Regions from separate parts of the Acuticoccus sp. I52.16.1 genome, predicted to be linked through region 3. Evidence: predicted binding sites of a transcription regulator. Region 3 holds the regulator's gene; each other region holds the start of a gene.
The links. The regulator PhoB, encoded in region 3, activates phosphate uptake and scavenging genes when phosphate is short. The targets are predictions, from matches to a motif close to TGTCATNNANCTGTCAT.
Positions count from the first base shown of each region.

Region 1: a site for PhoB is predicted at 5,236-5,252, ahead of phnC (phosphonate ABC transporter ATP-binding protein). Genes of this name have one in related genera too.
Region 2: a site for PhoB is predicted at 2,087-2,103, ahead of MRB58_RS09175 (esterase-like activity of phytase family protein). Genes of this name have one in related genera too.
Region 4: a site for PhoB is predicted at 3,962-3,978, ahead of MRB58_RS16660 (esterase-like activity of phytase family protein). Genes of this name have one in related genera too.

Region 1 is NZ_CP094828.1:4,505,270-4,512,781, forward strand. It holds gene hflK (FtsH protease activity modulator HflK) at 1-292, shown strand, start outside; gene MRB58_RS20290 (SPFH domain-containing protein) at 292-1,821, shown strand; gene MRB58_RS20295 (DUF2065 domain-containing protein) at 1,818-2,006, shown strand; gene MRB58_RS20300 (Do family serine endopeptidase) at 2,028-3,560, shown strand; gene MRB58_RS20305 (hypothetical protein) at 3,590-4,063, shown strand; gene MRB58_RS20310 (secondary thiamine-phosphate synthase enzyme YjbQ) at 4,060-4,512, shown strand; gene MRB58_RS20315 (hypothetical protein) at 4,615-4,821, shown strand; gene phnC (phosphonate ABC transporter ATP-binding protein) at 5,314-6,153, shown strand; gene phnD (phosphonate ABC transporter substrate-binding protein) at 6,186-7,187, shown strand; gene phnE (phosphonate ABC transporter, permease protein PhnE) at 7,257-7,512, shown strand, end outside.
Region 2 is NZ_CP094828.1:2,047,727-2,055,238, reverse strand. It holds gene MRB58_RS09190 (TRAP transporter small permease) at 1-399, opposite strand, end outside; gene MRB58_RS09185 (GFA family protein) at 396-863, opposite strand; gene MRB58_RS09180 (sialic acid TRAP transporter substrate-binding protein SiaP) at 869-1,840, opposite strand; gene MRB58_RS09175 (esterase-like activity of phytase family protein) at 2,160-3,512, shown strand; gene xdhB (xanthine dehydrogenase molybdopterin binding subunit) at 3,681-6,005, opposite strand; gene MRB58_RS09165 (hypothetical protein) at 6,059-6,271, shown strand; gene MRB58_RS09160 (NAD(P)/FAD-dependent oxidoreductase) at 6,282-7,163, shown strand; gene MRB58_RS09155 (exodeoxyribonuclease III) at 7,166-7,512, opposite strand, start outside.
Region 3 is NZ_CP094828.1:2,828,259-2,835,770, reverse strand. It holds gene argF (ornithine carbamoyltransferase) at 1-196, opposite strand, end outside; gene MRB58_RS12830 (aspartate aminotransferase family protein) at 193-1,392, opposite strand; gene MRB58_RS12825 (GcrA family cell cycle regulator) at 1,650-2,129, shown strand; gene phoB (phosphate regulon transcriptional regulator PhoB) at 2,172-2,855, opposite strand; gene phoU (phosphate signaling complex protein PhoU) at 2,870-3,601, opposite strand; gene pstB (phosphate ABC transporter ATP-binding protein PstB) at 3,638-4,492, opposite strand; gene pstA (phosphate ABC transporter permease PstA) at 4,522-5,895, opposite strand; gene pstC (phosphate ABC transporter permease subunit PstC) at 5,900-7,273, opposite strand; gene MRB58_RS12795 (substrate-binding domain-containing protein) at 7,455-7,512, opposite strand, start outside.
Region 4 is NZ_CP094828.1:3,688,206-3,695,717, reverse strand. It holds gene MRB58_RS16680 (CoA-acylating methylmalonate-semialdehyde dehydrogenase) at 1-579, shown strand, start outside; gene ubiB (2-polyprenylphenol 6-hydroxylase) at 654-2,225, opposite strand; gene ubiE (bifunctional demethylmenaquinone methyltransferase/2-methoxy-6-polyprenyl-1,4-benzoquinol methylase UbiE) at 2,225-3,037, opposite strand; gene mutM (bifunctional DNA-formamidopyrimidine glycosylase/DNA-(apurinic or apyrimidinic site) lyase) at 3,053-3,922, shown strand; gene MRB58_RS16660 (esterase-like activity of phytase family protein) at 4,023-6,185, shown strand; gene MRB58_RS16655 (ABC transporter permease) at 6,235-7,512, opposite strand, start outside.

The DNA.
Region 1 (7,512 bases), 1.7 Mb from region 3:
CGGTGAGGCGGCGCAGATCGTCGAGCAGTCACAGGCCTATCGCGATCAGGTCGTCGCCGAGGCGACCGGTCAGGCCGACCGCTTCCTCTCCGTGTACGAGGAATATGCCAAGGCGCCCGAGGTGACGCGCCAGCGCATCTACCTGGAGACGCTGGAACGCGTGTTCTCCAAGACCGACAAGATCATCATCGATCAGGGTGCGGGCTCCGGCGTCGTGCCGTATCTTCCGCTCGACCGTATGAACCGCGCTCCGAGCACGACCACCAACTCGAACGCGCAGGGGAATCGTTGATGCGTGCCGGTCTCGTCGTTTTCGCCATCGTCGTCGTCGCGGCGGTGGTGGCCGCGCTCAACGCACTCTTCATCATCAACCCGACGCAGCAGGCGCTGGTCCTGCAATTCGGTCAGGTGAAGAACACCATCCGTGAGCCCGGCCTCAATGTGAAAGTGCCGTTCATTCAGGACGTGATGATCCTCGACAAGCGGATCCTCGACCTCAACGTCCCGGCGCAGGAAATCATCGCCGCCGACCAGAAGCGCCTCGTGGTGGACGCGTTCATGCGCTACCGCATCCGCAACCCGGTCGAGTTCTTCCAGACGGTGAACAACGTCAACGAAGGCTCGCAGCGTCTCAACACCTTCGTCCAGGCCTCGCTGCGGGCCGTCCTGGCCGACGCGACCTTCACCGACATCGTGCGCGACAATCGCCCTGATCTGATGCAGCGCATCAAGCAGGACGTGGCGGCGCGTGCGGAGGCGATCGGCGTCGAGATCATCGACGTGAAGATCCGCCGTGCGGATCTGCCGGAGGCCAACTCCGCGGCGATCTATCGGCGGATGCAGACCGAGCGCGAGCAGGAAGCGCGCGAGATCCGCGCCCAGGGCGCCGAGGCGGCCCGCCGCATCGAGGCGGCCGCGGACCGCACCGCGACGGTGCTGCGCGCCGAGGCACGGCGTCAGTCCGAGCAGATCCGAGGCGAGGGCGACGCGAAGAAGAGCGCCATCTTCGCCGCCGCGTTCTCGCTCGATCCGGACTTTTTCGACTTCTACCGCTCGATGCAGGCCTACGAACAGGGTCTGAGCGCACAGGATACGCGCCTCGTGCTGTCGCCGGACACGGACTTCTTCCGCTATCTCGGCGACCCGCGCGGCGCACCGCGTCGCGGCGGCGTCAACGAGGGTCTGGCGGCGACGCCGCGGGCCGCCGCCCCCGCCGGCGAGGCCGAGCCCGACGGCGAGGCCGCGCAGGGCGAGGCGCCGGATGCCGGGGTGATCGTCGAGGAAGAGGTCGAGCCGCAAGCCGCGCTCGACGACGAGGAGAGCCGAGCCAAGGCCGAGGGCGTGCGCCAGCAGATCGAGGAGATCGCCGGCGACGTCACCGCGGTGGAGCCGGTCGTCGGCACGTCGGCCCTGTCGGCCGACAGTGGCGACATCGGCGCGGCCCTGCAGCAGGAGTCGGAGGCGACGGCGACGGGCGAAGACACCGACGCCGGCGGATCGACGTCCGGCGCCGTCCCGGCCGACGAGGCGTCGACCGAGGCCGCCGTCGACACCGCGGAGCCGGCGCCGTCGGACGCCGCGAACGCGGCCGCCGAGGGCACCCTGGGCGAGGACGTCCCGCAGGAGGACATCCCCGCGATGTCCGACCCCGACGAAAATGACTCCGCCTCCAGCGAGGCGGCCAGCGAAACCGCCCCGGCGGCCACGGATGCGACGGCGGGCGAAGCGCCCTCCGACGCGACGACGGCGACCGGGTCCGGCGACACGAACGCGGCGGATGCCACGGGCGACGAGGCCGACGAGACGACCGCTCGCGAGTGAGCGACCTCGTCTCGGCGATCGGTCTCGTCCTGGTGCTGGAGGGTGCGTTGTACGCTCTGGCGCCGGGGGCGATGCGTGGCATGATGGCCAAACTGACGACGACCCCGGACGATGTGCTGCGCGTCACCGGGCTCGTCGCAGCGGTGGTCGGCGTGGTTCTGGTGTGGATCGTAAGGGCCGCGTAGCGCGGCGCCGGGAGGAGCTTCATGAGCCTGATCACCCGTCAATTGTGCGCCGCCGTGACCGGCGCCCTGCTGGCGATCTCCCCGATGGCCGCCACGACCTATCCGGCGTGGGCCCAGGACCAGGGGCCTCGCTCCGTCGCCGACCTCGCCGATTCGCTGCTGGGTTCCGTCGTCAACGTCTCCACCACCGAACGCGTGGTCGCCGAACGGTCCGCCCCGATGCCGGGCGGCGAGGAGGCGGAGGAGGGCGAGGACGACGCCGAGGAGCCCTACCGCGACTTCTTCGAGGACTTCTTCGGCGAGGACGGCCCGCCGCAGCGCCGGCGCGCCCAGTCCATGGGTTCGGGCTTCGTCATCTCGGCGGATGGCTACGTCGTCACCAACAACCACGTCATCAAGGATGCCGAGGCGGTGGTGGTGAACTTCGCCGACGGCACGGTGCTCGACGCCGAGATCGTCGGCCGCGACCCCAAGACCGACATCGCGCTCCTCAAGGTGGAGCCCGAAACGCCGCTCAATCCGCTCGACTTTGCCTCCACCGAGAACCTGCGCGTGGGCGACTGGGTGATGGCGATCGGCAACCCGTTCGGCCTGGGCGGGACGGTGACCATCGGCATCGTCTCGGCGCGCAACCGCAATCTGCGCTCCGGCCCCTACGACAACTTCATCCAGACGGACGCGGCCATCAACCAGGGCAACTCCGGCGGGCCGCTGTTCAACATGGGCGGCGACGTGGTGGGCATCAACACGGCCATCATCTCGCGCTCCGGCGGCTCGGTGGGCATCGGCTTCGCGATCCCGGCGGAGATCGCCACCGCGGTGATCGACCAGCTGCGCCAATATGGCGAGACGCGGCGCGGCTGGCTCGGCGTGCGCCTGCAGAAGATCACGCCGGAACTCGCCACGAGCCTCGGCCTCGACAAGCCGCGCGGCGCGTTCGTCGCGGGGGTGACGGCCGGCGGCCCGGCCGAGACGTCCGGCCTGCAGACCGGCGACGTGGTGCTGAGCTACGACGGCCACCCCATCGCCGAGATGCGCGAGCTGCCACTCCTGGTGGCGCAGACCGAGATCGACAGCTCGGTCGACGTCGGCGTGCTGCGCGAGGGCGAGGAGATCACCGTGGCGGTGACGATCGGCCTGCTGGAAGAGGACCAGGCCCGCGCCGAGCCGGAGCTGGCGACGACGCCCGAGGCCGAGGCTGAAGAGCCGGCGACCGAGGCGCCGACCGCCGTCGACCCGGCGTCCGAGGCCAAGATGACCCTGCTGGGCATGGGCCTGTCGCCCCTGACCGACGAGCTGCGCCAGACCTACGACATCGCCGCCGAGGTCGCCGGGGTGATCGTCGTCGACATCGAGGCGGGGAGCCTCGCGGCCGAGAAGCGGATCTCGGCGGGCGACGTGATCATCGAGGTCGGCCAAAAGCCTGTCACCACGCCGCAGGAGGTGGCCGACCAGGTCGAGGCGCTGAAAGAGCGGAACCGCAACACCGCGCTCCTGACGCTGTCCAGCGCCAACGGAGCGCTGCGCTTCACGGCGCTGCGTATCGAACAGTAACGGCCGCGCGGCGGCGGCGAGGGGGAAGCATGGCGACGAGACACGGAGCGGCCCCGGCGATGCTGGCCGCGATCCTGGCGCTCCCGGCGGTGACGCCGGCCGCGGCGCAGTCCGCGGGGCGCTATCAGCTCGAGCGCTCCGGCGCCAACGTCCTGCGGCTCGACCGGGACACCGGCGAGATCGCCTCCTGCCGTGACGACGGGACGGCCTGGCAATGCAAGACGCTGGTCGAGGCCGACCCCGCCGACGGCACGTCCGCCGAGATGGCGGCCGAAAACCGGCGCCTCGCGGAGCGCGTCGCGGTGCTGGAGCGGCGCCTCGGCCGGATCATCGCGATCGCCGACGGCCGCGACGACGCCGCCGCGACCATCGCCGACGCCGAGCAGCCCGCCTTCGACGCGGCCAAGGTCCGGCGCGACATCGACGAAGCGGCCGAGATCACGGTCTACGCGGTCAACCGGTTCCGCGGCCTCGTCGAAGCGTTGACGGCTGAGGAGCGTTGATCCACGTCGAGACCCTGGGGGAGGCGCCGGTCGAGCGTATGGTGCGCGGCCGGGTGGACGTTGCCACCGACGGCCCCGGCATGACGGACGTGACCGCCGCGCTCTCCACCTTCGTGCGCGACAATGCACTGCGCGACGGCGTGCTGACCGCGTTCGTCGTCCACACCACCGCCTCGCTCACCGTCCAGGAGAACGCCGACCCGGACGTGCAGTCCGACCTCCTCGCCGCGCTGGGCCGGCTGGCCCCGCGCGGCGCCCGCTATGCGCATAGCGTGGAGGGAGCGGACGACATGCCCGGGCACATCAAGGCCATGCTGAGCGACACCTCTATCTCTGTCGCGGTGGCGGACGGGCGTCTGCAACTGGGGACCTGGCAGGCGCTCTATCTCATCGAGCACCGCGACCGCCGGCACACCCGCACGATCACACTCGATTTCATCGGCCGGTAATCAACGTAAAATTTAGACGCGATGATATTCAAGGTTGCTATTCGTGGCAATCCGTTGCTAGCGTCCTCGAAGTCCGGTTCGTGGGTTGAGAGGTCCGTGCCGATGCTGAGGCAAAGCCCACCCTTCCACCAGGGTGATCACGGTGATCCGGGAGGCGGTTCGGGAGAGCCGTACGACCTGGCGGACGTGGCTGCCGAGATCGATAGCGAGCTTCAGGCGGCCATCGAGTACAAGATCGCGACCAGCGGCCTCGCCGGGGTGGCGACGGTGCTGCAACTCCTCAACGAGGCCGTGCGCCGCCACGTCTGACACGCCCGGCCGCCCCGCCGCGCCAGATCCACCGCGCCAGCCACCGCCGCGCCAGCCCGCACCGCGCCGCGCCCATCGCGCTCGCCCCCGCCGCGCCGCCCCATCGCGCTCGCACGACCGCTCCCGCCCTCGTCGACATCGACCGCCAGCCGTGGCCGGCCACCGGCTGCTCGAACGCCGCCGGCTGACCCATCGCCCCCACGCCACGCATTCGGGGCGCCGGTCACGGCCGGTGCCGAACCCGTCCGACGCCCGGCGCCGATGTCGTCACGCGGCCTGAATCATAGCCTCTCGCGCTGCGTCCATTGCCTGTGCGGGGCGCCGTCGATGCCCTTCGGGCGCCCCGGTTCGGGCGGCGGCGGGGCGAGGGGGCCCGGCGTCGGACGAAGCAGCCGCGGTCTCAGGTGTCTCGGCTGTCATCCAACCGTCACCAGACCGGCACATATCCGTTAACTCCGGCGGATATGGGAGCACCTGAAACACGAGGTGCCCATGGCGAGTGTCCGCGTTGCGCAGCTATCGAAGACGTTCGGCGGCCAGAAGGCCCTGAACCGCATCTCCCTGTCCGTGGAGTCGGGCGAGATGGTGGCGCTGATCGGGGCATCGGGCTCCGGCAAGTCGACCCTCATCCGCCACATTGCCGGCCTCGTGCGCGGCGACAGCGGTGACGGCGAGATCGCGATCGGCGAGCGCGTCATGCAGCAGCGGGGCCGCCTCGCCGCGGACGCGAAGGCGATCCGCCGCGGCGTCGGCGTCGTCTTCCAGCAGTTCAACCTGGTGAACCGTCTCGCGGTGATGACCAACGTGCTGGTCGGCCTGCTGGGGCAGATGCCGCAGTGGCGCGGCACGCTCGGCCTCTTCACCAGGGACGAGAAGTCGACCGCGCTCGCCGCGCTGGACCGGGTCGGGATCGCCCACACCGCTGGCCGCCGTGCCTCAACCCTGTCCGGCGGGCAGCAGCAGCGCGCGGCGATCGCCCGCGCCCTGGTGCAGAAGGCGAGCGTCATCCTCGCCGACGAGCCGATCGCCTCGTTGGACCCGGCTTCGGCGAAGACGGTGATGGAGGCCCTCGCCACCATCAATCGCGACGAGGGGATCACGATCCTCGTCTCGCTCCATCAGGTCGAATATGCGCGTCGCTACTGCCCGCGCACCATCGCCCTGCGGGACGGTGAGATCGCCTTCGACGGCCCGTCGACGGCGTTGACCCCGGCCTTTCTCAAAGAGCTTTACGGCGAGGCGTCCGACGAGCTGGTGCTGCCCGATGCACCGCTGCGGATGGACACCTCTCGCGAAGGGATCATCCACGGCCCGACCCTGGCCACGGCCTGATCCACAAAATCGACATCACGAGGAGAAGCACGATGAACATCGTCAAGACGCTGGGCGCGGCCGCCCTGTCGCTCGCGCTGGCGGCGCCGGCCGTGGCGCAAGAGGTGAGCGAGATCAACTTCGGCATCATCTCCACCGAGTCGCAGCAGAATCTGCGCACCCAGTGGGAGCCGTTCCTGGAAGACATGGAGTCGGCCATCGGCATGCCGGTCAACGCGTTCTTCGCGTCCGACTATGCCGGCGTCATCGAGGGCATGCGCTTCGACAAGGTGCAGGTCGCCTGGTTCGGCAACAAGTCGGCCATGGAAGCGGTGGACCGTTCGGACGGCGAGATCTTCGTGCAGACCGTCGATTCGTCCGGCAACCCCGGCTACTGGTCGCTGATCCTCGCGCCGAAGGATTCCGAGCTGAACTCGCTCGACGACCTCCTGAAGTGCGACGGCTCGCTGAACTTCGGCCTCGGTGACCCGAACTCCACGTCCGGCTTCCTGGTGCCGACCACCTTCGTGTTCGCCGCCAACGGCGTCGACCCGAAGGAGTGCTTCAAGAACGTGACGAACGCCAACCACGAGACCAACGCCATGGCGGTCGCCAACGGCCAGGTCGACGCGGCGGCGAACAACACCGAGAACCTCGCCCGCATCGAGGCCAACAACCCGGCCGCCTTCGACAAGATCAAGATCATCTGGAAGTCGCCGCTGATCCCGGCCGATCCGATCGTGTGGCGCAAGGACCTGCCGGCCGACGTGAAGGAGAAGATCAAGACCTTCTTCGTGACCTACGGCACCGACGAGACCGCCGGCGACAAGGCCGCCGAGCTTGAAATCCTCGAGGGCCTCGCCTGGGCGCCGTTCCGCGAGTCCACCAACGACCAGCTGCTGCCGATCCGCGTGATGGAGATCGCCAAGGAGCAGGCCAAGGTCCAGTCCGACGACAAGCTGTCGGACGAGGAGAAGGCCGCGAAGGTCGAAGAGCTCGAGGCGCAGAAGAAAGAGTTCCAGGCGCAGATCGACGCCAACGACACGCAGGGCTGATCGCCCCGCTGTCCCTGCGGCAACGACCGGCGGCGGGCTTCGGCTCGCCGTCTTTTTTGTGAGGTTGAGATGAGCCAGACGGTCACCAACGGGACGGGTCCCTCCAGCCTGCCGCCGCGCAAGCTGGAGCTGCGGCGCGACTGGTCGCGCACGCTGTTCAACGCGGCGGTGTGGATCGTACTGATCGCGCTGCTGGCGTGGAGTTGGTACCCGTCGGAAATGGACCGGTGGACCTTCCTGTTCACCGACTTCGACAATATGCGCCAGTACGCGGCCGAGTTCACCGAGCCCGATTTCTCCGAGTGGCGCTACTACGTGCGCGAGA
Region 2 (7,512 bases), 780 kb from region 3:
CACCATCATCTGGAAGGTGCGGCCGGCGAGCTGGTAGGTGAGCCAGGTCAGCGCGCCGTAGAAGAGGACGGCGGTCACGTCGACCAAAGTCTGAAGCACGCGGCGCAGCGGGCGCGGAAACCAGCGGTAGAGGATCTCCACCGCGATGTGGCTCCCTTTGCGCACCGCCATGATCGCCCCGATGAAGGTGACGGCGATCAGGAGGAAGCGCGCGATCTCCTCGGTCCAGCCGAGCGAATTGTTCAGCACGTAGCGCGTAAAGAACTGCAGGAAGACGACGAACGCCAGCCCCCAGAAGACGACCAGCACGGGCGCATCGTCCCACTGGATGTCGGAGAGGTCGATCGGCTCGTCGTCGGCCGGGAAGGGGGCGGAGGGCGCCGTGTTGTCGTCGCTCATGCGGGTACTTCGCGAAACGCTCGGGTCAATGCGTCGGGGTCGTCGGGCTGCTCGGGGTGGGCGTAGGCCGCCGGTGGGATGACGACGCCGGGCAGTGCCCGCGACGTCCAGATGTGGGCGCTGGGCTCGACGAAGGAGGGGTCGTCCAGCGTGCCGGCGCGCAGGTTCACCACGTCACGGTCGGTGCGGGTGTTGACGATGCGCGTGCCGCACTCGGCGCAGAAGTGGCACAGCATGCGCCCGCCCGAATCGCCGACCCGCTCGATCGCCGTCAGCGAGTCCCAGTCGACCGAGAAGGCGGCGACGGGGACGCGCAGCACCAGCACGTAGGCCGAGCCGGTGCTGCGCTGGCAGTCCCGGCAGTGGCACGCGTAGATCGCGACCGGCGGACCGGTCACGAGATAGCGCACCGCGTGGCAGGCGCAGCCGCCGAGCCAGGGCAGGGGAGGCTGCGCCGGAGCCATCGAGCCTACTTGATCGCCTGAAGGCGGTCGTAGGTCTCCTGATCCCAGGTGGCCATGTCGCCGTTATGCATGGCCTTCGTCGCCTCGATGAACGGGCCGCGGTCGACCTCGTTCACGGTCACGCCCTGCTCCTTGAACCAGGCCGCCAGCTCGTTCTCCTTGTCGATGATCTGCTGGGTGGCGCAGTCGGCCGTCTCCTCCAGCACGGTGGAGAGCGCCGCTTTGTCCTCGTCGGACAGCTGGTTCCACGTCGGCCCGCCGACGATGGTCAGGAGCGCGTCGGTGATGTGGCCGGTGAGGTTGATGTCGTCCTGCACCTCGTAGAACTTCTTGGCCTGGATGGTCGGCAGCGGGTTCTCCTGCGCGTCCACCGTGCCCTGCTGCAGCGCCAGGTAGACCTCGGCGAAGGCGATCGGCGTCGGATTGGCGCCGGTCGCGCGGGGGAACATCATGTAGAGCGGCGCGTTCGGCACGCGGATCTTGAGGCCCTTCATGTCTTCGGGCTTGAGGATCGGCTTGTTCGAGGTGACGTGGCGGGCGCCGTAATAGGTCAGCGACACGATGTGGTTGCCGGTCGCGTCCTCGTAGCCCTGGCTCAGCTCCTTGAAGAGGTCCGAGTTTCGGAAGTGATCCCAATGCTCGTAGTCGCGGAACATGAACGGGGCGCCGCCGATGGCGATCGGCCCATACGCGCGACCGGCGAAGAGCTGGCCGGTATAGATGATGTCGACCGTGCCGAGGCCGAGGCCCTCGTTGATGTCGACTTCCTTGCCCAGCGAGGACGCGGGGAAGACCTCGATGCCGTAGCGATCGTCGGTCGCGGCGAGGAGCTTGTCGGACGCCGCCACGGCGCACGTGTGGTACGGCTCGCTCGATTCGTAGACGTGCGCGAATTTCAGCATCGTCTGGGCCGACGCGGTCATCGGCGCGAACGCGATCGCAGCGGCGGACGCCGCAAGAATAGTGCGGATAATCATTATTTCCGTTCCTCCCTGGGATGGACGGCTTCGGCCGTTCTTTGACGCGGACCCTATGACGTCCGCGCCTATATCTCAACAGGATTTCGTTATGCCTCACGCCGCAGGGTAGAAGAATCAGGGGGATGGCCTCTCGCCGCGACGAATGCCGCCATGCCGGGCCTTCGTCCGCCCCGCGGTCGCGGGCTCCGGCGGCATTGCGCGCCGTCCGAACACGGGCGAACCCCAAACGGCGCGTCAGCGAAACGTCAAAAACCCTTCATCGCCTCGTCTTGTCGCCGGCGTAGGTGCCTGACCAGTCAACGATCACGAGGTTGTTATGCTCCGCCTGTCCGTTGCGCTCGTCGCGCTTCTCACCGCGCCCGTTCTCGCGCAGGCCGACGACGTCGTCGGCAAGACCTTCCCCGCGACCCTCGCCGGTCATGCGGTGCTGGAGGCCAACACCATCATCCCCGCGCCCGCCGACGCCCCGGCCGACGCGCAGGTCTCCGGCAAATTCGCCGCCGGCAGCGCCCGCGTCGACGCGCCTGGCACGGTCGAGGGCGATACCGGCGGCCTGCACGGCAAGCGCGGCACCGGCCTCTCCTTCCCGTTCGAGGGGCAGCCGGTGCAGGGCTTCTCCGGCTTCGCGATGGAGCGCGCGGAGGACGGCTCGATCATCGCGCTGACGGACAACGGCTTCGGCTCGAAGCTCAACTCGCCCGACGCGCTGCTCTTCTTCCACAAGATCAACCCCGACTGGGAGACCGGCGACGTCGCCCGCGAGACGATCTTCCTGAAGGACCCAGACAAGGTCGTGCCGTTCCGCATCGCCTATGAGGGCACCGCCGAGCGCTACCTCACCGGCGCCGACTTCGACCTCGAGTCGATCCAGCTCGTCGACGGGACGCTGTGGATCGGCGAGGAGTTCGGCCCCTACCTCATCGAGGCCGGCCTCGACGGTGTGGTGAAGGGCGTCTACCCGACCATGCTGAACGGCGAGGAGATCCGGAGCCCGGACCATCCGGCGCTGCGGATCCCGGCCGAAGAGGGCAAGGACTACCAGTCGGCCCGCTCCGGCGGTTACGAGGGCATGGCGTTGCAGCCGGGCACCGGCCTCCTGTGGGCGATGCTGGAGAAGCCGCTGCTGGGCTCGGGCGAGAACGCGCTCACGGTGATGGCGTTCGATCCGAAGACCAGAGAGTGGACCGGCGACGTGGTGAAGTTCCCGCTCGCCGAAGGGGCCACCGCGATCGGCGATTTCAACTTCATCGACGAGACCCGCGCCCTGGTGATCGAGCGTGACAACGGCGAGGGTGACCCGTCGCTGAAGTGCGAGGGCGAGCCGACCGCCGACTGCTTCCCCGCCCCGGCGATGGTCAAGCGCGTCGTCCTGGTCGACATGTCCGACGTCCACGAGGACGGCACGGTCCGCCGCATCGGCCACATCGATCTGATGGACATCGCCGATCCGGACGGCATCGCCCGCCTCGAGACCGCCGCCGCGCGTGACCTCACCGGCAAGTACACGATGCCGTTCTTCACGATCGAGGACGTCATGAAGGTCGACGACACGCACATCATCGTCGCCAACGACAACAACCTGCCGTTCTCGTCGGGCCGCCGGCTCGACGCGCCGGCCGCCAACGAGTTCCTGCTCCTCGCGGTGCCGGAGCTGCTCGCGGCCGAATAAGGCCGCGGTCGCCGGGCCGGCACGCCACCGGCGCGCCTCAGCGGGCGCGTCGGCCGGCCCGGATATCTCGTCTGCGCACCGCCCGGGCCGTGCGCATGCCGCCGGATCGGTCCGACCCCGATCCGGCGTTTTTCGTCGCCGGACGGTTCCGCCCGCGCCGGCGTTCTCTCAGCGCGCGAGCGCCATCAGCACGCACTCCGGCGTCGCCGGAGCGTCGAGCGGGCGCCAGCCGCCGGCGGCCGCGGCGACAGCGGCGGCGACGGCCTGGTGCGCGGAGATCGCCAGCATGAACGGCGGCTCGCCGACCGCCTTGGAGCGGCGGACGGTCAGCTCGCGGTTCTCCCCCGGCGCCCAGATCTCGGCCCGGAGGTCGATCGGCCGGTCGGAGGCGCAGGGGATCTTGTAGGTCGATGGGGCGTGCGTCAGCAGGCGCCCGTCCGCCGACCAGACCAGCTCCTCAGTCAGAAGCCAGCCGCAGCCCTGGACATAGCCGCCTTCGATCTGGCCGAGGTCCACCGCCGGGTTCAGCGAACGGCCGCAGTCGTGCAGAATGTCGGCCCGCAGGAGGCGCGTCTCGCCGGTCAGCGTGTCGATCGCGGCTTCGGTGACGGCGGCGCCGTAGGCGAAGTAGTAGAAGGGGCGGCCGGTCGCCTTCTCGCGGTCCCAGTGGATCTTCGGCGTCGCGTAGTGCCCGCTCGCCGAGAGCGAGACCCGCGCCATGTAGGCGTCGCGCACCAGCTCGCCGAACGCCAGCCGCTCCCCGGCGACCGCCACCGTCCCGCCCTCGAACCGCGCGGGGCCCGGCTCCGCCCCCGCGCGCTCGGCCGCGAACGCTACCAGCCGCGCCTTGATCCGCTCGCAGGCGTCGAGCGCGGCCATCGCGTTCATGTCCGCGCCGGAGGAGGCGGCGGTGGCGGAGGTGTTGGGCACCTTGTCGGTCCGGGTGGCGGTGATCTTCACGTCCGACAGCGGCACGCCGAACGCGTCCGCCGCCACCTGCGCGACCTTGATGTACACCCCCTGACCCATCTCGATGCCGCCGTGATTGATCATCACGGAGCCGTCCTTGTAGACATGCACCAGCGCGCCGGCCTGGTTGAGGAAGGTCGTCGTGAACGAGATGCCGAACTTCACCGGCGTCAGCGCGATACCCCGTTTCAGCACCGGCGACGCTTCGTTCCAGGCCGCGATCTCCGCCCGCCGCCGCTCGTATTGCGAGCGCGCGACGAGGTCGTCGATGATCGGCGCGGCGACGGCGTCCTCCACCTCCATGCCGTAGTGGGTCGTGCGCTCGGCCGCGGGCGCTGAGGCGCGGTAGAGGTTGGCCCGGCGCACCGCCAGCGGGTCCATGTCGAGCTCTGCGGCGACATGCTCGATCACGCGCTCGATGCCGACCATTCCCTGGGGCCCGCCGAACCCGCGATAGGCCGTGTTGGAGACGGTGTTGGTGCGCCAGCGGTGGGACACGACGTCGAGCGCGGGGATCCAATAGGCGTTGTCGGCGTGGAACATCGCCCGGTCGCAGATCGCGCGGCTGAGGTCGAGCGACCAGCCGCATCGCGCGTGCTGCACGAACGCGACGCCCAGCAGCTTGCCCGCCTCGTCGAAGCCGACCTCGTATTCGATGATGAAGTCGTGCCGCTTGCCGGTCATGACGAAGTCGTCGTCCCGGTCGAGCCGCACCTTGGCGGGGCGCCCGGTGTGGCGGGCCGCGAGCGCCGCCACCGCGGCGCACAGGTTCCCCTGCGTTTCCTTGCCGCCGAACCCGCCGCCCAGGCGCCGCACCTCCACCGTCACCGCGTTGTTGGGAGTGCCCAGCACGCGCGCGACCACCTCCTGGCACTCCGAGGGATGCTGGTTGGAGGAGACGACGTGCATGTCGTCGTCCTCGCCCGGCGTCGCGACCGCGATCTGACTCTCCAGCGCGAAGTGCTCCTGCCCGCCGATGACCATGCGTCCGGCAGCCCGGCGCGGCGCGGATGCGATCGCCGCCGCCGCGTCGCCACGGGCCATGCGGTAGCTGTCGTCCACCTTGTCGGCTCCGGCGGCGACGGCATCCTCGATCGTGACGATCGCCGGCCGCGGCGCCGCGTCGATCACCGCGAGCCTCGCCGCCGCCCGTGCGGCACGGCGCGAGGTGGCGACCACGGCGAACAGCGCCTGCCCCTCGACCATCACCTCCGCCCGCCCGCCGACGAGCGCCAACATGATCTCGTCGTGCTTCACCGGGCCGACGTTGTTCTCGCCCGGCACGTCCTCCCCCGTCAGTACGGCGACGACGCCGGGCGCTGTGCGCACCGGGGCGATGTCGGCCATCAGCGAGCCGCAGGCGAAGGTGGCGTAGGCGATGTGGACATGCAGGAGGGCGGCCGGCTCGGGAATGTCGTCGGCATAGATGGCGCGGCCGGTGACGTGCTTCTCGCCCGAGTCGTGGCGGATGGAGCGGTGGACGACGCCGGGCGTCTCGGCGAGGTGGACGGGCGCGTCGGGCATCAGCCGACCCTCGGCGGAACGCGGCAGCGCATCTTCGCTCATCGGACCCTCCAGTGACCCGCTCACCTTACATCTTTCGGGCCAACCTTGGCACGCGCCGCTGCCCGTCGGAGCCCGCCGGAGCACGGCGGCTTGCCATCCGCGTCGCGCTGCTCCTGGAGCGCTTCGCCCACGTCACCCTCACCGACCTCGCGGCCGACTTCGCCCGTCGCCACGCCGAGCTGCGGCATGCCCAGCTCCACGCCGCGTCCGAGCCGGGCCGATGAGGACCACCCCATGACCTACGACGTTCTCGTCATCGGCGGCAGCTATGCCGGCCTGTCCGCCGCCTTGCAGCTCGTGCGCGCCCGGCGCAGCGTGCTCGTCGTCGACGCCGGGCGGCGGCGCAACCGCTTCGCCAGCCACGCCCACGGCTTCCTCGGCCAGGACGGCGTCGACCCCGCCGAGTTCGCGCGCCGGGCCCGCGCCGAGCTGGAGGCCTACCCGACGCTCGCCTTCCACGAGGGGGAGGTGACCGCCGCCAGCGGGGCGAAGGACGCCTTTGTCGCCACCACCGCCGACGGGAGCCGGCACGCGGCGCGGCGCATCCTCCTCGCCACCGGGGTGAGCGATAGGCTGCCGCCCGTCGAGGGGATCGCGGAGCGCTGGGGGCGCGGCGTCTACCATTGCCCCTACTGTCACGGCTATGAGCTGGACGAGGGCGCCATCGGCGTCGTCGGCGCGGGCGCGATGTCGCTCCACCAGGCCGAAATGGCCAGCGAGTGGGGCAGGGTCACGCTCCTGGCCAACGGCGCCGTGCCGCTCGACGCCGAAGCCCGCGCCAGCCTCGACCGGTATGGCGTCGCGGTGGAGGAGACACCCGTCGCCCGCATCTGCGGCACCGCCGACGTGCTGTTGCAGGACGGCCGAATGCTCGCCTTCGCGGGCCTCTTCACGATCCCCGTCAGCGCCCCGTCGTCGCCGGTCGCGTCCGAGCTGGGCTGCGAGATCGAGGAGACGCCCTTCGGCACCCAGATCCGCACCGACGCCACGAAGGAGACGACGGTGCCCGGCGCGTTCGCCTGCGGTGACGTCGCCCGCGTGCCGCACTCGCTGGCGCTGGCGGTGGGGGACGGCGCCTTCGCCGGCGCGGCGGTCCACCGTTCGTTGGTGTTCTGACGTTAGCCGATGGCCGCGGGCGCGATCGTCGCCACCAGAGGCACGTGGTCGGATGCCTTCTCCCATCCGCGCGCTTCGGTCAGCACCGTGGTGGTCACCCGGTCCGCGATCTGCGGCGAGGCCCAGACATGGTCGAGCCGCCGGCCGCGATTGTTCCCCGGCCATACCGGATTGCGGTAGCTCCACCAGGTGTAGATCTTCTCCGGTTCCGGGCGATCGCGGCGCACGACGTCCACCCAGCCCTGCTCGGCGCGCACCCGCTCCAGCGCATCGGTCTCCACCGGCGTATGGCTCACCACCTTCAGGAGCTGCTTGTGGGACCACACGTCGTCCGGATAGGGCGCGACGT
Region 3 (7,512 bases):
CCAGCTCGCGCATCGCGAGGTCGAACGAGAAGCGCGTCCGGGTGGACGGCCGCTCGAACAGCATCGCGAGCGTCTTCCCGCGCAGGCGGTCGGTGCGGATGCGGCCCTCGGCCTTGACCCGGTGGCCTTCGTCCAAAATCGCCCGCAGCGCCTCGGGAGACTGAGACGCGATATCCAGAAAATGCTTGGGCGTCATACGACCGCGGTATCCTTCTTCGCCTTCTCGACGGCCTCGCCCGCGGCGTCGAGCCGCCGGGCCGCCTCGCGCAGGTCCTCTTCCGTGGCCACGAGGCCGGGGAGGAAGCGCACCACATTGTCACCGGCCGGCACCACCAGGAGCCCGGCATCGCGCGCGGCGAGCGCCACGTCGCCCGCCGGCGCGCGGCATTTGACGCCGACCATCAGTCCCTCGCCGCGGACGGTCTCGAACACGCTCGGGTGGGAATCGACGACGCCCGCCAGCGACTGCATCAGGAACGCGCCCTTGCGCTTGACCTCGTCGAGGAAGCCGTCGGCGAGCACCACGTCCAGCACCGCGTTGGAGACGGCGCAGGCGAGCGGCGTGCCGCCGAAGGTGGTGCCGTGCGTGCCGGGCGTCATCGCGTCACCGACCGCCGCGGTGGCGAGGCAGGCGCCGATCGGGAACCCGCCGCCCAGGCCCTTGGCCGCCGACAGGATGTCGGGCGTCACGCCGAGCGCCTCGTAGGCGAAGAGCGTGCCGAAGCGGCCGACGCCGGTCTGGATCTCGTCGAAGATCAGCACCAGGCCGTGGTCGTCGCACAGTTTGCGCAGCGCGCGCAGGAACTCGCGGTCGACGAGCTGCACGCCGCCCTCGCCCTGCACCGGCTCGACCATGATCGCCGCCGTCTCGGGACCGATCACGGCCTTCACCGCATCGAGGTCGCCCAGCGGCACCTTGTCGAAGCCGGGGGCGGGCTCGCCGAAGCCTTCCATATATTTGGCGACGCCGGTCGCGGCGAGCGCACCGAGCGTGCGGCCGTGGAAGGCGCCCTGGAAGGTGACGATGCGCACCCGCTCGGGGTGGCCGCTCACATATTGATAGCGCCGCGCGGTCTTGATGGCGGCCTCGTTGGCCTCCGCGCCGGAGTTGCAGAAGAACACGCGCTCGGCGAACGTCGCCGCGGTCAGCCGGTCGGCCAGCCGCTCCTGCTCGGGGATCCGGTAGAGGTTGGACGTGTGCCAGACCTTCGTGGCCGCCTCTTGCAGGACGGCGACGAGATGCGGGTGGGCATGGCCGACGCTGGTCACGGCGATGCCGGACCCCATGTCGAGATATCGTCGCCCGTCCGTGCCCACGAGCCAGACGCCCTCGCCCTTCTCGAAGGCGATGTCGGCGCGGTTGTAGGTCGGGAACAGGCTGTTCGTCGTCATGGGTAAAACTCGCGGTTTTGCGAAGGTTGTCCCCAGCTCCTTGCAAGGTACTGCGGACAGGCCGGCTTTCTTTCCGATGGTTGGGGAAAAAGCAAGGTTTGAGTCGCGGCGGACTCGCCGACTCTAGACCGCGAATCGCCAAATCTCTTACGATTCGGGGCGTAAAGACAGGACATCGCCCGGCTCCCTTCTATCCACCGACCGTCCTGGTCGGCTGTGGACGGCATGTGGATCGGCGGTGAGCAAAGGGAATGGCGATGAGCTGGACCGACGAGCGAATCGAGGTTTTGCGAAAGCTGTGGGCCGAGGGGATGTCCGCGTCACAGATCGCCAGCTCCCTGGGCGGGGTGACCCGCAACGCCGTCATCGGCAAGATCCATCGCCTGGGCCTCTCGGGCCGGGTGAAGGCACCGCAGACGCGGGCGACGCGGGCCCGGAGTGCTCCCATCGTCGCCCCCAAGCCCGCCGCCGCGCCGCGGGTGATGGCCGCCGGCGCCGTCGCGGTGAAGGTCGTCGAGGAGCCGGAGATCGAAGAGATCCCGCAGACCGCCGAGATCGTGCCGTTGACCGAAGGCATGACCTTGATGGACCTCTCCGCCTCGACCTGCCGCTGGCCGGTGGGCGATCCGTCCGACCCCGCCTTCCGCTTCTGCGGCGCGCGCACCACGCAGGGCGACACCTACTGCCGCGCCCACGCCGAGCAGGCCTTCCCCTCCCGCCGCTCGAAGTCGAGCTGACGCGCCGCGCCGGAAGGCGCGCGGGGCCGCCGCCGCGGCCCCTCAGCGGATGTGGAACTGGTCGTTGAAGGCGTAGCCCGCGCCGCGCACGGTGCGGATCGGATCCTTGGCCTTGCCGCGATTGATCGCCTTGCGCAGCCGGCCGATGTGCACGTCCACCGTCCGCTCGTCGACGTAGACGTCCCGCCCCCACACCCCGTCGAGGAGCTGCTCGCGCGAGAACACGCGGCCGGGCGACTGCATCAGGAACTCCAGCAGGCGGAACTCGGTCGGGCCGAGGTGGACCTCGCGTGTCGAGCGGCGGACGCGGTGGGTCGTGCGGTCGAGCTCGATGTCGCCGGCGCGCAGCAGGGACGAGACCATGGCCGGCTTGGTGCGGCGCAGGATGGCGCGGATGCGGGCCATCAGCTCCGGCGTCGAGAACGGCTTGACCACATAGTCGTCGGCGCCGGTGGCGAGGCCGCGGATCCGCTCGGTCTCCTCGCCGCGCGCCGTCAGCATGATGATCGGAAGGTTCTCCGACTGCGGGCGCGAGCGCAGGCGCCGGCACAGCTCGATGCCGGAGAGCCCCGGCAGCATCCAGTCGAGGATGAGAAGGTCCGGCAGCCCCTCCAGGAGGCGCAGCTCGGCCTCGTCGCCGCGGCTCGCGCAGTCGACGTCATAGCCCTCGGCTTCCAGGTTGTAGCGCAGGACGAGGGTCAGCGGCTCCTCGTCCTCGACGATCATCACCTGCGGCAAATCTAGCGACCTCCGCTACCGTTCTTGGGCTCGGCCCAGTCGGCGGAGAGGTAGGACGAGGAATCGCCCTTCGCCCGCGCTTCGACCGGCTGCTCGCCCGTCACCAGGAAGTGGATGTTTTCGGCGATGTTGGTGGCGTGGTCGCCGATCCGCTCGATGTTCTTGGCACAGAACAACAGGTGCGTGCAGAACGTGATGTTGCGCGGATCTTCCATCATGTAGGTCAGCAGCTCGCGGAAGATCGAGGTGTAGATGGCGTCGATCTCGTCGTCCCGGCTGCGCACGTCGAGAGCGGCGGACAGGTCCTGCGAGGTGAACGCGTCGAGCACCGCCTTCAGTTGCTCGAGCGCGATGTCGGACATGTGCTCGACCCCCAGCGCGACGCGCGGCGGGTAGGCCCGCCCCTCGATCGCCATCACCCGTTTGGCGTTGTTCTTGGCGAGGTCGCCGACGCGCTCGAGGTCGGAGGAGATGCGCATCGCCGCGACCAGCTCGCGCAGCGGCTTGCCGGCCGGGCGGTGCGCCGCGATCAGGTCCACCGCATGGTTCTCGACGCTGCGCTGCATGGCGTCGAGACGCTGATCGGCCTCGATCACCGAACGCGCGCGCTGACTGTCGATGCGCGTCAACGCGGTGACGCTGTCCATCACCAACTGCTCCGCGAGACCGCCCATTTCGGCGACCTCGGCCGCGAGACTGACAAGCTCGCGGTCCCGATCACGTGTCAGCACCAACGCGCTGCCCCCCACTCAAGACTCGTCCCGCGTATCCTAACCGAACACGCCCGAAATATAATCGCGCGTCCGCGGCTCCTGCGGGTTCTCGAAGATTTCCTTGGTCGGCCCCTCCTCGACGAGATCGCCGAGGTGGAAGTAGGCCGTCCGGTCCGAGACGCGTTGCGCCTGGCTCATCGAGTGCGTCACGATGATGATCGTGTAGTTCTGCCGCAGCTCCTTGATGAGCCCCTCGACCGTCTGCGTCGCGATCGGGTCGAGCGCCGAGCACGGCTCGTCCATCAGGATCACTTCCGGCTCGACCGCGACGGCACGGGCGATGCACAGGCGCTGCTGCTGTCCGCCCGAGAGGCCGGTGCCCGGCTCCTGGAGGCGGTCCTTCACCTCGTTCCAGAGGCCGGCACGGGTCAGCGAGCGCTCGACGATGACGTCGAGGTCGGCCTTCTTGTGGGCCAGGCCGTGGATGCGCGGGCCGTAGGCGATGTTCTCGAAGATCGACTTCGGGAACGGGTTCGGCTTCTGGAACACCATGCCGACGCGGGCGCGCAGCAGGACCACGTCGAGCGTGTGGTCGTTGAGGTCCTCGCCGTCCATGTTGAGCTGGCCGAGGACGCGGCAGCCCGGAATGGTGTCGTTCATGCGGTTGAAGCAGCGCAGGAACGTCGACTTGCCGCAGCCCGACGGGCCGATGAACGCCGTCACCGCCTGGGCCGGAATGTCGATCGAGATCCCGTGCACGGCTTCCTTGGTGCCGTAGATCACCGAGACGTCCTTCGCCTCGATCTTGGTCGGGCGCGGTTCGGGATCGGGGATCCGGACGGTCTGGAACCGGTTGTGCGTCTCCGGATGCTTCAGGTCCGGCTTTTTCACGTCCACTTCGGCGACGGCCATCGGCTCGTTTCCTTTTTCAATCACGGTCGTTACCAGCGCCGCTCGAAGCGGTGGCGCATGAGGATGGCGAGGGCGTTCAGGGTCACCATGACGGCCAGCAGTACAAGGATGGCCGCCGAGGTCCGCGCTTCGAAGAAATTGCGGTTCTCGTTCCCCTGCCAGAGATAGATCTGAACGGGCAGAGCGGAAGACTGGTCGAGCGGGGTCGACGGCACCGAGGCGACGAAGGCGTTCATCCCGATCAGCAGTAGCGGTGCGGTCTCGCCCAGGGCCTGTGCGACGCCGATGATGGCACCGGTGAGCATACCCGGCACCGCCAGGGGCAGGGTGTGGTGGAACATCGCCTGCGTCGGCGAGGCGCCGATGCCGAGCGCGGCCTGGCGGATCGACGGCGGCACCGCGCGCAGGGCGGCGCGCGAGGCGATGATCACCGTCGGCAGCGTCATCAGCGAGAGGACGAGACCGCCCACCAGCGGCGCCGACAGCGGCAACCCCAGGAAGTTGATGAACACCGCCGCGCCGAGCAGGCCGAACACGATGGAGGGCACCGCGGCGAGGTTGTTGATGTTCACCTCGATGAGGTCGGTCACGCGGTTCTTGGGCGCGAACTCCTCCAGGTAGATCGCCGCCATCACGCCGACCGGGACGGCGACCGCCATGACGATGACCATCATCATCACGGAGCCGACGATGGCGCCGAGGAGACCCGCCGTCGCACCGGAGGAGCGCGAATCGACGTTGGTGAACATCGACGAGGCGAAGTTCATCTCGATCACGCCGTCTTCGTAGAGCTCGTCCGCCCACTGCTGCTGCTCGGCGGCGAGCTGCTGGAAGCGCTGGGGCAGGTCGCGGTCGATGTTGCCCTTCAGCCAGACGTCGACGTTCTCGGAGGCCACCAGCGCCACCGGCACCGTCTGGCCGATGATGTCGGGGTTCGCCTCGACCATCTCCCAAAGCTTCACGCGCTCATTGGAGGCGACGAGGCCGAAGGCGGCACGGCGCATGTCTTCGGCGCCGGCGGCGGGGATGAACTTGGCGATCGCATTCTGGATCAGGTTGTCCCAATCCGCGCGGCGCAGGGCGCGCTGCCAGGCGATCAGCTCCTTGTGGAAGTCCGCCGCCGACTGGCCGGGCTGCTGCGTCGGCCGCGGGTCGATGTCGATGACCTCGGGATCGAACGTCAGCTCCAGGTGCAGCGTCGCCTGCCAGAAGGCGGGCACGCCCTTGTAGAGGATCGACCCGAAGAGGATGCCGACCAGCGAGATGCCGATCAGTATCGCGCCCAGGCCCACGGCCTTGAACGTCGCCTCCGCGCGGTGACGCTGGCCCAGCTTGGCCGCCACCAGGTCGCGATTGGACTTGCCCTGCGCGATACCGCCGGGCGTGGTTGCAGTCGTGGCCATGGGTCTACTCGTATTGCTCGCGATATTTCCGGACGATGTAGATGGCCACCACGTTGAGACACAGCGTGATGACGAACAGCGTGAGGCCCAGCGCGAAGGCCACCAGCGACTGCGGCGAGGCGAAGTCGGTATCGCCGGTGAGCTGGTTGACGATGGTGACCGTCACGGTCGACACCGCCTCGAAGGGGTTGGCGGTCAGCACCGGCGAGTTGCCCGCCGCCAGCACGACGATCATCGTCTCGCCGATCGCGCGCGACACCGCCAGCAGGAAGGCGCCGACGATGCCCGGCAGCGCCGCCGGCAGGATTACCCGGCGGATCGTCTCGGAGTGCGTCGCGCCGAGGCCGTAGGAGCCGTCGCGCATCGCCTGCGGCACCTGGCTGATGATGTCGTCCGACAGCGAGGACACGAACGGGATGATCATGATCCCCATCACCACGCCGGCGGTGAAGGCCGAAGTCGCGTTGATGCTGAGGCCGATCATGCCGCCGACCTCGGCGAGGAAGGGGCCCACCGTGAAGGCGGCGAAGATGCCGTAGACGATGGTCGGAATGCCGGCGAGGATTTCCAGCAGCGGCTTGGCGACGAAGCGGAACTTCGGGCCGGCATATTCGGAGAGGTAGACCGCCGCCATCAGGCCGATCGGCACCGCGACGCACATCGCGATGATGGTGATCATGATCGTGCCCCACAGCAGCGGGAGCAGACCGAAGTCGCCCTGACCGCCGGAGCCGGTCGTCGAGAAGCGCGGGTTCCAGCTGGTGCCGAAGAAGAAGTCCAGCGGGTTGACGTAGGTGAAGAAGCGCACGGCCTCGCCCAGAACCGACAGGACGATGCCCACCGTCGTCAGGATGGCGATGCCCGAGCAGACGATGAGCAGCATCTCGATCGCCGTCTCGACCCGATTGCGGGCGCGGAAATAAGGGGAGATCCTGCGACGCGCGACCAGCGTGCCGGCGAAGGCCGCGACCGCGATCAGCGCGACCAGCGACAGGTGGCCGATCCACTTGAAGGTGCGTACCGCGGCGACGGCCTGCGCCTGGTAGGGCGCCGGCTCGCCGAACATGCCGAAGCCGCCGACGATGCTCTCGACCTGGTGGGTCTGCGTGACCAGCGCCTGCTCGTCCTGCAGCACCTCCTGCGGGAAGTAGGAGTGGATCACGGCCGTCTGAATCTGCGGCGCCAGAAGGGTGTAGACGATGAAGATGATCACCGCCGGGATGGCGCACCACAGGACGAGGTAGAGGCCGTAATAAGGTGGACGCGAGTGCAATCGCTGACCGGTCTGCGCGGCGATCCGGCGGCTGGCGCCGGCTCCCCACGTGTAGACGAAGCTGAGCACGACCAGAACGATCGCGATGATGATGAATGTGTTCACGTCAGGGCCAAACCTTCGCTCGGCGTTGCGACTCGGCGCGGGCCCGGCAGGGACCGCAGGCGGCGTCTTGGCTCATTGTGCGTTGGGGTACCGGCGAGCGGCGCCATGCAAAAGCCGACCGCTGGGTGCGGCCGGCGCTCTTGAAACCGCGGGGCGACGCGCGCCCCGCGAACGTCACCGATCAGAGGGAGACGTTGGTCTGGCTCTCGATCTTGTCGATCTGCGCCTCGCGCTCGTCG
Region 4 (7,512 bases), 860 kb from region 3:
GCGCTGAAGGTCGGCCCGGCGAGCGACAAGACGTCCGAGATGGGCCCGGTCGTCACCAAGGCCGCGCAGGAGAAGATCCTCGGCTACATCGAGAAGGGCGAGGCGGAAGGGGCCAAGATCGTCGTCGACGGCCGCACCTTCACCCCGCCGCAGGGCTACGAGAACGGCTACTATGTCGGCCCGACGCTGATCGACGGCGTCACCCCCGACATGACGATCTGGCAGGAGGAGATCTTCGGCCCGGTCCTCTCCGTGGTGCGGCGCAATTCGTATCAGGACGCGGTCGACCTCATCCACGGCCACCACTTCGCCAACGGGACGGCGGTGTTCACGCGCGACGGCGACGTGGCGCGGTCGTTCGCGCAGGACATCGAGGTCGGCATGGTGGGCATCAACGTGCCGATCCCGGTGCCGATGGCCTTCCACTCGTTCGGCGGCTGGAAGGACTCCATCTTCGGCGACCATGCGATGCACGGCATGGAGGGTGTGCGGTTCTACACCCGCATCAAGACGACGACGATGCGCTGGCCCACCGGCATGCGCGCCGACGCCCAGTTCTCGATGCCGACGCTGGGCTGACGCCTACCACACCCTCGAAGGCACGGGCGCGCGTCGCACCACGGCGCGCGCCCGGCCGACGCGGCGCGGCGCGGTCAGAACGAGTTCCAGGCCAGCACCGCGAGGCTGACGGCGCCGAGCCACAGGGCACCGACGCGCACGAAGGAGCGGGCGAAGGCGTAACGGCCCAGCTCTTCGATGGAGCGATCGGAGATCGGCAGGCCCTTCTCCAGCGCCACCTCGAAGTCCTTCGACAGACGCTCCATCCGCTCGGCGAGCTGGGGGGCGGCGAGCGCCGCGCGGGTGATCGCCGAGAACGAATCCTGCGCCTTGCGCACCGTGGCGCCCGGCCCCAGCTCGGCGACCATCCAGTCGCGCACGACGGGCTCGGCGGTGTGCCAGATGTTGAGTTGCGGGTCGAGCGAGCGGGCGACACCTTCGACCACCACCATCGTCTTCTGCAGCATGATGAGCTGCGGCTGGGTGGTCATCTGGAAGAGTTCGGTCGTCTCGAAGAGCTGGGCCAGCAGGCGGCTCATCGAAAGCTCGGCGGCGGTGGCGTCGCGGATCGGCTCGCCCACCGCGCGCAGGGCCTGGGCGAAGAGGTCGACGTCCTGCGTCATCGGCACGTAGCCGGCGCGGAAGTGAACCTCGGCGACGCGGTGATAGTCCCGCTCGATGAAGCCGTAGAGGATCTCGGCCAGGAAGCCCCGCTCCTCGCGTGTGAGGCGGCCGGTGATGCCGAGGTCGACCGCGACGAGCGTCCCGTCCGCCTCGGCGAAGAGGTTCCCCTGGTGCATGTCGGCGTGAAAGAAGCCGTCGCGCACGGCGTGGCGCAGGAAGGTCTGCAACACGTTGCGGCCGAGGTCCGGCAGGTCGTGTCCCGCCTCGCGCAACTCGCCGACGCGCGACAGCTTGATGCCGTCGATCCACTCCATCGTCAGCACGGTGCGGGCGGTGCGGGCCCACTCGACGCGCGGCACGCGGAAGAGCTCGTCCTCGACGATGTTCTCCGCCATCTCGGACATGGCGGCCGCTTCCAGGCGCAGGTCCATCTCGAACCGGACGGAGGCGGCCAGCGTGTCGACGACGGCGACGGGCCGCAGCCGCCGCGCGCTCGGCATGAAGCGCTCCACGAAGCGGGCGGCGGTATAGTAGGCCTCGAGGTCCTTCTCGAAGCGGCGCGCCACGCCCGGCCGCAGCACCTTCACCGCCACCTCGCGCTCGCCCCGCACGTCCGTCAGCTTGGCGCGGTAGACCTGGGCGATCGACGCCGCGGCGATGCACTCGCCGAACTCGGAGAAGATGGTGTCGATCGGCGCGCCGAGGCCGGACTCGATCGCGGCACGCGCCGCTTCGTCGGGCACCGGCGGCACCTGATCCTGCAGGAGCGCCAGCTCGCCGGCGACCTCCTCGCCGACGACGTCGGCGCGGGTGGCGAGGAACTGGCCCAGCTTGATGTAGGACGGCCCCAGCCGGTCGAACGCCTGGCTGAGGCGGGCGGCCATGTCGCGCCGGCGGGCGGACGGGCGCTCGATGATGCGGATCAGCCGGATGGCGAACTTCGCCGAGGCGGGCGCGTCGTCCAGCGGCACGATGGCGAACACGCCCTCGCGCGCCAGGACGAAGCCGGCCCTCAGGAAGCGCCAGTAGGGCAGCAGTGCCATCAGATCTTGAACGCCGAGTGGATCGCCGCGACGCCGCCGGTGAACTTGCGCACCTGCACCTGCGAGAAGCCCGCCTTCTCGATCTCCGCCGCGAAGCGCCCCGGATTGGGGAAGGTGCGGATCGATTCCACGAGATAGCGGTAGGGCTCGCCGTCGCCGGCGATGAGCTGGCCCATGCGGGGGATCATGGCGAAGGAGTAGCGATCGTAGATCTTGTCCATCACCGGAATGTCGACATGGCTGAACTCCAGGCACATGAAGCGCCCGCCACGCTTCAGAACCCGGAACGCCTCGTCCAGCGCCTTCTGCCGGCGCGTCACGTTCCGGATGCCGAAGGCGATGGTGTAGACGTCCTGCGAGCCGGTCGGCAGCGGCATCTCCTCGGCATTGGCGGTGACGAAGCGGCACGGCGTCGTCGGCCGGATGCGCTTGGCGTCGCGCTTGGTGCCCTCGATCAGCATCTCGGTGTTGATGTCGCACACGGTGATGGCGCCGTTCTGCTCGATCCCGCGGGCGATACGGAAGGCGATGTCGCCCGTACCGCCGGCGACGTCGACCACGTTGAACGGCCGGGCCGGACGGCGGGGCGCGCCGAGCCAGGAGACCATGGCGTCTTTCCACACCCTGTGGAGCCCGCCCGACATCGCGTCGTTCATCACGTCGTAGCGGCTTGCGACGGTGTCGAATACGCGGTTGACGAGTCCCTGCTTCTCCTCGACCGGGACGGTGCGGAAGCCGAAGGACGTTTCCATGTGGGTCGCCTTTCCAATCAGTCGGCGGAACACATAGCGGCCTCGGCCCCGCGGGGCCATGGAAAGGTGCAACGAATGCCTGAGCTTCCCGAGGTGGAGACGGTTCGCCGCGGTCTGGCGCCGGTGATGGAGGGCCGGCGGATCGAGGCGGTCCGCCTGGCGCGGGCGGATCTGCGCTTCCCCTTTCCGCCCGGCTTCGCGGCACGGCTCACCGGTCGGCGCGTCGAGCGGCTGGGCCGGCGGGCCAAGTACCTGCTCGCCGGGCTCGACGACGGGACGACCCTGATCGCCCATCTCGGCATGTCGGGCGCCTTCCGTGTGGAGGGGCTGCTGCCGCCGGGGCAATTCGTCTACCCCAAGGGCAAGATCGCCGCGCACGATCACGTGACGCTCGAACTCGACGGGGCGACGATCATCTACAACGACCCGCGCCGTTTCGGCTTCATGACGCTGGCCGACACCGCCCTCCTCGACCAGCACCCCTACTTCGCCCACCTCGGGGCCGAGCCGGTGGCGGGGGGCGTCACCGCCGGGAGCCTCGCCAAGGCGCTGGCGGGCAAGAAGACGCCGCTGAAGGCCGCGCTGCTGGACCAGCGGGTGATCGCCGGCCTCGGCAACATCTACGTCTGCGAGGCGCTGTGGCGCGCGAAGCTGTCGCCGCGCAGGCTGGCGGGAACGCTGGTCCGCCAGGACGGGCGGCCGGGCGCGGCGCTGGTGCGCCTGACGGCGGCGATCGTCACCGTCATCGAGGAGGCGATCGCCGCCGGCGGCTCGTCGCTGCGGGACTATGTGGCGGCGGACGGCTCGCTGGGGCGCTTCCAGCACACGTTCGCCGTCTACGGGCGCGAGGAGGACCCCTGCCCGCGCCCCGCCTGCGACGGCACGGTGGCGCGCATCGTCCAGGGCGGCCGCTCCACCTTCTTCTGCCCGCAATGCCAACGCTGAGCGGGCCGCGCCCGGTCGTTTCGCGTGACGACACAGGACCGTCATAAACGTATCACCAATCGGCCCTAACACGTCGCGCAGACGAAATAAGGGGATCGCGATGAAGACGACGTCTCTTGTGACTGCGGCGCTGTTGTGCGCCGTGGCGGGTCAGGCGCAGGCGGAGGCGTTCAATCGCATCGCCGCCTTCGAGGTGCCGCTGAACCTGCCCGAGGGCGCCGACCCGGCGACCGAGACCTCGGCCGAGATCATCGCCGCCACCGCCGACGGGATGACGGTGGTCTATTCCGACAGCCCCCTCGGCGCCCTCGGCATCGTCGACATCACCGACCCCGCGAACCCGGCGCCGGGCGGCTCGGTCGACCTCGGCGGCGAGCCGACGTCGGTCGCGGTCGTCGGCGGCAAGGCGATTGCCGCGGTCAACACGTCAGAGAGCTACACGGCCCCGTCCGGCCTCCTCAAGGTGATCGACCTCGCCACCAAGGAGGTCACCGCGTCCTGCGCTCTCGGCGGGCAGCCCGATTCCATCGCCGTCGCGCCGGACGGCCGCTTCCTCGCCGTCGCCATCGAGAACGAGCGCGACGAGGACCTCGATGACGGCGTCATCCCGCAGATGCCCGCCGGCAGTCTCGTCATCGTTCCGCTCGCCAACGCGGGGCCCGACTGTGCCGGACTGAAGACGGTCGACATGACCGGCCTCGCGGAGATCGCGCCGGAGGACCCGGAACCGGAGTTCGTCTCCATCAACGCCGCCGGCGACATCGCGGTGACGCTTCAGGAGAACAACCACATCGTCATCGTCGGCGCCGACGGGACGATCCTGTCGCACTTCTCCGCCGGGTCGGTCAGGCTCGACGGGGTGGACGTCGCCGAAGAGGGCGCGCTTTCCTTCACCGGGTCGATCAGCGCCAAGCGCGAGCCGGACGCGGTGGTGTGGATCGACGAGAACCACATCGCCGTCGCCAACGAGGGCGACTACGAGGGGGGCAGCCGCACGGTCTCCATCTTCGACCGCGAGGGCAACGTCGTCTGGGATTCGGGCACCGAGATCGAGTATGCGCTCGCCCGCACCGGCCACTACCCGGAGAAGCGCTCCGAGAACAAAGGCGGCGAGCCGGAGGGCCTCGCGTTCGCCGTGTTCGACGAGACGGCCTACCTCTTCGCCCTCTCCGAGCGCGGCTCGGCGGTCGCGGTGTTCGACCTTTCGGCCGACACGCCGACCCTCGTCGGCCTGCTCCCCTCGGGCATCGCGCCGGAGGGCGCGGTGGCGATCCCGGCCCGCGGCCTTCTCGTCACGGCCAACGAGGCGGACCTCGGCGAGGACGGCGGCGCGCGCTCGCACGTCATGATCTACCGCCTCGAGGACGCCGCGCCGACCTACCCGACGATCATGTCGGACGCCGAGGCGACGCCGCCGATCGGCTGGGGCGCCCTCTCCGGCCTCGCCACCGACCCGGACGCGCCGGGCACGCTCTACGCGGTGAACGATTCCTTCTACGCCACGCAGCCGACGATCTTCACCATCGACGCGACGCAGACCCCCGCGATCATCACCGACGCGCTCCCCGTCACCCGCGACGGCGCGCCGGCCGAGAAGCTCGACCTCGAGGGCATCACGCTCGACGGCGAGGGCGGCTTCTGGCTCGCCTCCGAGGGCAACACCGACAAGGACGTGCCGCACCAGCTCCTCCACGTGGACGCCGGCGGCGCCATCGTCGCGGCGGTGCCGTTCCCGCCGGTGCTCCTCGAAGGCGAGAAGCGCTTCGGCGCCGAGGGTGTCGCGATGGTCGACGGCACGCTGTGGGTGACGATCCAGCGCGAGTGGGGCGACGACCCGAAGGGCATGGTCAAGCTCGTCGCCTATACGCCGGCGACCGGCGCATGGGGCGGCGTCCACTACCCGCTCGACGACGCCGAGACCGGCTGGATGGGCCTCTCCGACATCGCCGTCCACGGCGACCTCGCCTACATCCTGGAGCGCGACAACCAGATCGGCTCGGCCGCCGAGGTGAAGCGCATCTACTCGGTGCCGCTCGCCGCGCTGAAGCCGGCGTCCCTGGAAGGCGAGCTGCCGGAGGTCGACAAGACCCTCGTGCGTGACCTCCTGCCCGACATGGCAGCCTTCCACGGCTACATCGTCGACAAGGTGGAGGGCCTCGCGATCGGTGCCGACGGCACCGGCTACCTCGTCACCGACAACGACGGCGTGGACGATTCCTCGGGCGAGACCTTCTTCTGGTCGGTCCCGCACCTCGCCGACTGAGCGCCGGGAGCGCAGCCCACGGCGCTCCCAACCTCCCCCGGCCGGCGCGCTACAGGGTGCGCAGCACGGTGGCGGGCCGCTCGCCCAGCGCCCGCCACGTGCCCAGGAGGCCGAGGCCGACCGTCACCACGATCGCCAGCAAGACGGCCGCCAGCGCCGCGCCGGGCATGAAGACGAAGTCGATCTCCATGAGGTCGGCCACGATGAACCAGCCCGCGAGCGAGCCGGCGACGACCGAGAACACCGCCGCCGCCGCGCCCAGAAGCACATATTCGAGCCCGTAGGCCAGCAGCAGCGTCCGCCGCCGTGCGCCCAGCGTCTTGAGGATCACGGCATCGTAGATCCGGCTTCGGTGGCTCGCAGCCAGCGTCCCCGCCAGCACCAGGATCGACGAGAACAAGGTGATCGACGCGGCGACGCGCACCGCCAGGACGAGGTCGGCGACGATCCCGTTCACCGCCGCCAACGCATCCTTCACGCGAATGCTGGTGACCGTCGGAAAGGCATCGGTGATCCGGCGCAGGATGTCGAGCTCGGTGGTCTCGTCTCCGCCGCCGGGCAATGCGAGGGTCGCGAGATGCGCGTGCGGCGCGCCGGCGAACACGTTCGGCGAGAAGATCATCACGAAGTTGATGGTCAGCGAATCCCAATCCACCGTGCGCAGGTTGGTGATCTCGGCGTCCATTTCCCGGCCGAGCACGTTGACCCGCAACGTATCGCCGACGCCCACACCCAGCTCCTCGGCAAGGTTCGCCGCGAAGGAGACCTCCTTGCGCGTGGTGTCGGCGTCCCACCACCGCCCGTCCACCAGTTCGCTGCCCTCGGGCAGTTGCGCGGCATAGGTGATCCCGCGGTCGCCCTTCAGCACCCAGGCCGCCTCCGTCTCCGGCCAGTCCTCGGATGAGACGCCGTCGATCGAGACGATCCGCCCCCGCAGCATCGGCTGCGCCCGGACCGTCGCCTCCGGCGCGATCGCGTCCAGCTCGGCCAGGAAGGCGTCGCGCTGGCCGCTCTGAATGTCGACGAAGAAGAAGCTCGGCGCCTGGTCCGGGAGGGTCGAGGTCAGGGTCTGGCGCAGGTTGCCGTCGATCTGCGACAGCGCCACCAGCAGCGTCAGGCTGAGGCCGAGCGAGAGCGTGACCGTCGGCGTCAGCGCCCCGCGCCGGTGCATGTTGGCGATCGCCATGCGAACGGTGGTGCGCCGGCTGCGCGGCACCCGTGCCGCGATCGCCATGATGACCACGGACACGCCGCGGAACATGCCGAAGACCGCGATCGCGCCGACCACGTAGTAGAGCGCGAGCCAGCGGTCGTAGGCGGTGAGGAT